One region of the Bacillus sp. 11B20 genome, then DNA from elsewhere that is predicted to be linked to it. Evidence: riboswitches for the same ligand, from Rfam matches in the RefSeq annotation. Region 1 holds a riboswitch; the other holds the start of a gene.

Region 1 (3,424 bases):
TGACTAGTGCCATGTTTATTTTGATTGTGTATTCGCTTGGAGCCAATCACTCTCAACTGTTCTCGATCGTGGTCATTGGGATTGTTTTGATCATTTTGAATGCAAATTATGTGTTGAAGATTAGAAATCGTTAAATGATAAAAAGCACAGCTCTGTCAAAAGGCTGTGCTTTTTCCGTCCGTTACGATGCACGGCGTTTCTTTCGTGCATAAATCAAAAATAAGAAACCAAACCATACCGGTGTCAATAGCAACGCAGGACGTGTTGCATCTGCGAAGAGCATGATCACGAGAATGGCTGCAAAGAGCGCAAGAACGCAAATATTCACAAAAGGTGTGAACGGTGCTTTAAAGGTAGATGCTGCATGCAGTTCAGGCCGTGTTTTTTTATATTTCAAATGACAAATTAAAATAATACTCCATACCCAAATGAAACAAATGGCACTGATCGTGGTAACAATCCCAAAGGCTTGTTCGGGAATCAGCTTGCTTAAAAGTGCACCGACCGATACTACAATCGTTGAAACAAATAGCGCATTACTCGGGACAGCGTGCTTGTTCAAACGTCCAAAGGAAGCTGGCCCCTGCTTTTGATGACTGAGATTATACAGAATACGGCTTGTCGAGAACATGCCGCTATTACAAGCTGATGCCGCAGACGTCAACACAACAAAATTGATAAGCCCCGCTGCTACTGGTATCCCAATGAGCCCAAAGGTTTTCACAAAAGGACTTTCTGATGCACTGAGCTCAGACCATGGGTTGATACATAGTAAAACAAAGATCGCACCCACATAGAAAAATAGAATTCTTAATGGAATCTTATTAATCGCAGAGGGAATGTTTTTTTGCGGATTAGCTGTTTCTGCTGCGGATACGCCAACCAGTTCAACTCCCACATACGCAAAAATCACCATCTGGAATGACAGCAAGAAGCCTGTGACACCATTCGGGAATAACCCGCCATGAGACCATAAATTCGTTACTGTCACCGGTCCGGCATCGGTTTGAAAACCAATGATTAAAAGAACAATTCCAACACCGATCAGTAATAGAATCGTAATCACTTTAATGAGTGCAAACCAAAATTCCATTTCTCCGAAAAGCTTCACCGTTAATAGATTCAATCCTAGTAAAATCAACAAACAAATGATGGCAGGAATCCATTGCGGGATATCAAACCAATACTGCACATACACTCCGACCGCAATGACATCCGCCATCGCTGTCATAATCCAGCAAAACCAATATGTCCACCCTGTCACAAAAGATGCCCACGGGCCGAGATAGTCCTCTGCAATATCGGTTAATGACTGATAGCCCGCCTTCGATAAAAGCAATTCTCCAAGTGCCCTCATGACAAAAAAGATGGCCATTCCGACAATTAAATAAGCAAAAATGATTGATGGACCTGCCAATTGAATGGCTTTTCCAGAGCCTAAAAACAGCCCTGTTCCAATGGTTCCGCCAATGGCAATCAATTGCACATGACGGTTTGATAAATCTCGTTTTAATTCTTGTTGTGCCAATGCTAACACCCTCCTACGACACGATCTTATACTGAAATAATGAACTCTTTAAAAAGTCCATAAAAAAAGAGATTGGATGCGCTCCAATCTCACGGTCATAAAAGAATAGCAAAATAGAGAAAAGTAATACACGGCATCATCCATGCATCACAAATACAATATTTCGTACTCTTCTGTCCTTTTGCCTGAGATTGTGAACCCTTCGGCGCCGCACATACATGCGGTCTCTCCAGAAGCTGCTCCTGCTATAGTGTGACCCACAGCAATCATAGCCTTCGTTATTTAATTAAAATGTTGCTATTTCTGAATAATTTTATATTTTACGCCTCAATCAGAATGCTGTCAATGGTAATCTTTTATGATTTACGGTGATACCCATATGTCTTCACTTCATCAATCCCCCCTAATTCATGTATAATAAACCAAAAGATGTTCGGCTCGTCTGATGGAGAAATCCCTCTTGATCATGAACAAAGTTAGGCAATCCATTGAAGTTGGTGAAGATAAATGAAAAAAATGAACAAACAGCGTGTCACATTACAGGAAGTCGCCAAGCATGCCGGTGTCTCGACTTCAACGGCATCACTCGTTGTTCGAAACAATCCTAGAATCTCTGAAGCCACTCGAAACAAAGTACTGCAATCCATGGAAGACTTAGGATACGTATATGACCGCGTTGCTGCCAACATGCGGTCAAAAAGCTCAAATATCGTTGGTGTGATTGTCACAGATATTTCTAACACCTTTATTTCGGAATTTTTAATCGGCGTGCAAACCACGCTTGAATCACTAGGCTATACCGTTTTACTTGGTACAACCTTTGACAGTGTCGACAAACAGGAGCGGCTCATTTCCACCATGGTAGAGCACCGAGTGGGCGGAATTATTTTAAACCCAGCTTCGAAAAGCTCTGCTCGAACCGTCAAACAATTAAATCAAATTCGCACCCCAAAAGTACTTGCAAATCGTGAGTTATCAGATGTGCAATGTGATTATGTCGGTGTTGATTATGAACAAGGCACTTGGATGGCCATTCATCATCTTCTTCAGAAGGGGCATCGACGTATCGCCTTCTTAGGCGGCATCAAGACCTCATCGACTTGGATTGAGCGGATGAAAGGTTTCAAAAGAGCTCATGACGATGAAAACCTGACGATTGATGATTCCCTTATTATTGATATCGTACCTACTCGTGAAGGCGGGAAAGAAGCACTCGCTCAAGTGATGGATCAACCCGAGCCTCCTACCGCTATTTTTTGTTTTAGTGACTTAGTTGCATTTGGAGTCATGCAAGCACTGTCAGCACGGGGCATCCAGCCAGGTGAAGATATTGATGTGGTTGGATTCGATAATGTTCCTGAAGCGGAGATGTACCATCCGCCGCTCACCACTGTTTCTTCATTCCCCCGATCCATCGGGGCAAAAGCAGCGAACCTTTTATATCATAAAATGAACGATCAGGATGAAGAGCTGCAGAGATTGATTTTAAAGCCTCAACTTCATATTAGAGAAACCTCTACCTGATATGGAAAGGAGAATTGTGGACAGCAATTCTCCTTTTTTTATTGATCAAGTCAACTATTTCTTTGTTTCAATTTTCTTTTTTTAAATCACAAAGTCATAAACTTGACACATTTAAAATGCAGGAGTATATTTATCTCGTTGCTTCTTTTAGTATATCGTTATACCTATTTCGTCCTATCGTTATTTCTATCAAAAAACAGTTAAAAGTGATTTTTTATGATTCTGATCAAATCATGAAGTTTCACTTCCTAATCAAGGCTGTTATTATTTTTTAAATTTTAGTAGAACGATGTACTTGATTGAAGAACAGATGAATATTCATTATTTTTTCATCAATCACATAAGGGGTGTTGTGATGGGCTTCATATTATT
Region 2 (3,424 bases), on a different contig from region 1:
CTCTGTTTCGACTTCTTCAATATCAATTCTCGTTAAAATATCATCTAAATCGCCTATGACGTTTTCGAACAGCTGAATTTTTTCATATAAAAGCTTTAAAATATGCTCTTCAACTGTTCCGTTTGTTGCCATATTGTAAATGTGGACATCTCGTTCTTGGCCAAGGCGGTGGATACGTCCGATTCTCTGTTCTAAACGCATCGGGTTCCACGGGAGGTCGTAGTTAATGATTTGATTACAAAACTGAAGGTTGATCCCTTCGCCGCCAGCTTCTGTAGCAATTAACACTTGCGCCCGTTCTCTAAATAAATCTTTCATCCAATCTTTTTTACCCCGCTTAAAGCCGCCACGAAATGGCACGGAGCTAATGCCATTTTGCTGTAGAAACCATTGTAAATAAATTTGTGTTGCGCGGTATTCGGTGAAAATAATGACTTTTTCATTTAACTGTTGAATGAGTTTGACCACTTCAAGCGCCTTTGAGTTTTGCTCCACTTGATTGATTTTCTCCATGATTTGCGCTATAGCAGAAGAGCCGAGAATATGCTTTTCTTCTTCCTGCATTTTTTTAATCGTCATATAAACTGCCTCACGGCTTGAACAGCATTCTCGTTCCAAGGTCATAATGGAAAACATATGCTTTGTATAAGACGGATTCTCTTTCAGCTTGCAGATTTCATCATACAATGCTTGTTCTGTCGGAGAAAAATCAATGGAAATCGTTTTGACATGTCGTTTTGTCCACTCGATGCCTGTGTCTTGTCTTCGGTTTCGAATCATCACTTTATTGACGAGCTGTTTTAATCGGTCATGGTCTTCAAGCTGCAAGTCCTTTTTGGCAAAGATATCTTTAAATTGATGTTCATTTCCTAGGTGGCCCGGCTTCAGAAGGGAAACGAGATTAAATATTTCTCCGATCCGGTTTTGAATAGGTGTCGCTGTCAGCAGCAGACAGAACTTCTTATTCAGGTTTCTCACAAATTCATAGTTTTTCGTTTTATTGTTTTTCAGTTTGTGTGCTTCATCGATAATGACCATATCGTAGGCAATCGATAAAATCGTGTCTCGATGCGGCTGTCTTTTGGCTGTGTCAATGGAAGAAACGACAACGTCGCACTGCTCCCACACATAGCTCTTTTTTTGTTCAACAGCATCAATATAAAATTTCGTCCGCAGCTCCTGTACCCACTGAGATACAAGGGAGGCGGGGACGAGAATAAGAATCTTTTTGGCAAGTCCACGAATCATGTATTCTTTGATAATGAGTCCTGCTTCTACGGTTTTCCCTAGGCCCACTTCATCTGCTAGAATGGCTTTCCCATTCATTTCTTCTACGACTCTTCTGGCTACTTCGAGCTGGTGCTGTAAAGGTGTGAATGCAGGCAGGTGCGCAGGAGCTTGCAGTCCCTCGAATGAATCAATGGCTGTGACTTTTTGAACCTGCGTCGCTAATCGATACATATCCCAGTTCGCCCAGGGGCCGTCTGATGAAAGCCGCTGCTGAAATTCATTTGTCCATTCCTGATCAAAAATCGTTTGAATATTCAATGTGGTCGCCTGCCTTTCTAGTAGGATCTGATAAATTGTTCTGTTTTTAAACGCTTCATTTTTTAAGAGGTCTCTAAAAGACTAGATATATGAATAAAAGCGAACGATATCGAAAGGTTATTTTAAAAATGTTAATGATTTTTCTGTTGCTCTCCATCCATTTCTAATGGTAGGATGTTGATAAGTGATCTAGAAAATAAGTCACCCATTTTGATAGTATGTCCAATAAATGTGAAAAATATGAGCGGATGATGGTATGGGGAGAGACTTGGCGGTTATTTTGCACTGGCAGGCGCCGAAGGAGCAAGCTGAATGATTCAGTGAATCTCTCAGGCAAAAGTACTCTTACCGGACGCAACTCTGGAGAGTGTTTGCTGATCGTTTTAGCAAACCACCAAAGGGGAAAACGCACAATGATGTTGTGCTGTAAACTTTCAGGTGCAAGGACAGAGACTTCTTTTTGATAAAAGGGAGCGCTCTGTCCTTTTTTGCTGTGATTTTTTTCTGAAAATTCAGCTTGCATTTGCACTAAAAAAAGGGGGAAACGATTGATGTTGAAACGAACACCGCTTTTTCATGCGTATGAAACGTTTGGCGCAAAAACCATTGACTTCGGGGGCTGGGAATTACCTGTCCAATTTTCTTCCATTAAAGAAGAACATGAAGCTGTTCGAACAAAAGCAGGGCTTTTTGATGTGTCTCACATGGGTGAGGTGGACGTCAAAGGTCAAGATGCCCTTCCTTTTTTACAAAGGTTATTAACCAATGATGTGTCTAAGCTGACAGACGGTAAGGCACTATATACAGCCATGTGTTATGAAGATGGCGGAACGGTAGATGACCTGCTCGTCTACCAAAAAGAAAAGAACCACTATTTACTTGTCATCAACGCATCAAATATCGATAAAGACGTGGATTGGCTTTTGAAGCACCAAGAGAAGGATGACGTATTGATCAAAAATATATCTGATCAAACCGCCTTGCTAGCGCTTCAAGGACCTCTTGCTGCTGACATCATCAAAGAGGTGGCGGATGAAGAGGTGACATCGCTTAAACCTTTTACGTTTTTATCAAAAGCTGAGGTCGCAAATAAAGAAGTGCTCGTTTCTAGAACAGGTTACACAGGGGAAGATGGCTTTGAAATCTACTGCCAGTCAGAAGATGCGGTCCACCTTTGGTCCGCTTTATTAGAAGCGGGGCAGCCAAAAGGATTAATACCGTGCGGACTCGGTGCACGTGATACCTTGAGATTTGAAGCAAGGCTTCCGCTTTATGGCCAGGAGCTGACAAAGGATATTTCTCCATTAGAAGGCGGAATTGGTTTTGCTGTCAAAACGGATAAAGAAGCTGATTTTATCGGAAAAGCAGCACTTAAAAAACAAAAAGAAGAGGGACTGAAGCGAAAGCTTGTCGGCATTGAAATGATTGAAAAAGGGATTCCGCGTACAGATTATCCAGTCTTTTCAGGAGAAAAGCAGGTTGGGTTTGTCACAACGGGCACTCAATCCCCAACATTAAAGAAAAATGTCGGGCTTGCTTTGATCGAAACCTCAGAAGCGGAGCTTGGGGCAGAGGTGGAAGTACAGGTTCGCAAAAAGCGTCTAAAAGCCAAAATCGTCACAACACCATTTTATAAAAGAACCAAATAACGAGGGGGAATAGAGGATGAAGCACAGATATTTGCCGCAAACAGAGCAAGATCAGAAAGAAATGCTGGATGTCATCGGCGTTCAGTCGATTGATGAGCTTTTTTCAGATATCCCAGAGAAGGTGAGATTCAAAGGAGCATACAACATCAAAGAAGCCGCATCTGAAACAGCGCTTGTCAGGGAATTATCCCGGCTAGCTGCAAAGAATAAGGATACAGTTTCCTATG

The links. Region 1 has a riboswitch for glycine ahead of ACN6NB_RS18915 (amino acid permease). Riboswitches for the same ligand answer to the same signal wherever they lie in the genome.
Region 2: linked by a shared signal. The riboswitch ahead of gcvT (glycine cleavage system aminomethyltransferase GcvT) and the one ahead of ACN6NB_RS18915 (amino acid permease) in region 1 are both predicted to bind glycine.

Annotation. Positions count from the first base shown of each region.
Region 1 covers NZ_JBLZWZ010000009.1:916,589-920,012, forward strand. Annotated here, with positions in the region: gene ACN6NB_RS18910 (DUF3169 family protein) at 1-134, shown strand, start outside; gene ACN6NB_RS18915 (amino acid permease) at 182-1,528, opposite strand; glycine riboswitch at 1,692-1,771, opposite strand; gene ACN6NB_RS18920 (LacI family DNA-binding transcriptional regulator) at 2,036-3,052, shown strand.
Region 2 covers NZ_JBLZWZ010000008.1:355,023-358,446, reverse strand. Annotated here, with positions in the region: gene ACN6NB_RS11110 (DEAD/DEAH box helicase) at 1-1,548, opposite strand, end outside; glycine riboswitch at 1,797-1,903, shown strand; glycine riboswitch at 1,907-2,000, shown strand; gene gcvT (glycine cleavage system aminomethyltransferase GcvT) at 2,100-3,197, shown strand; gene gcvPA (aminomethyl-transferring glycine dehydrogenase subunit GcvPA) at 3,214-3,424, shown strand, end outside.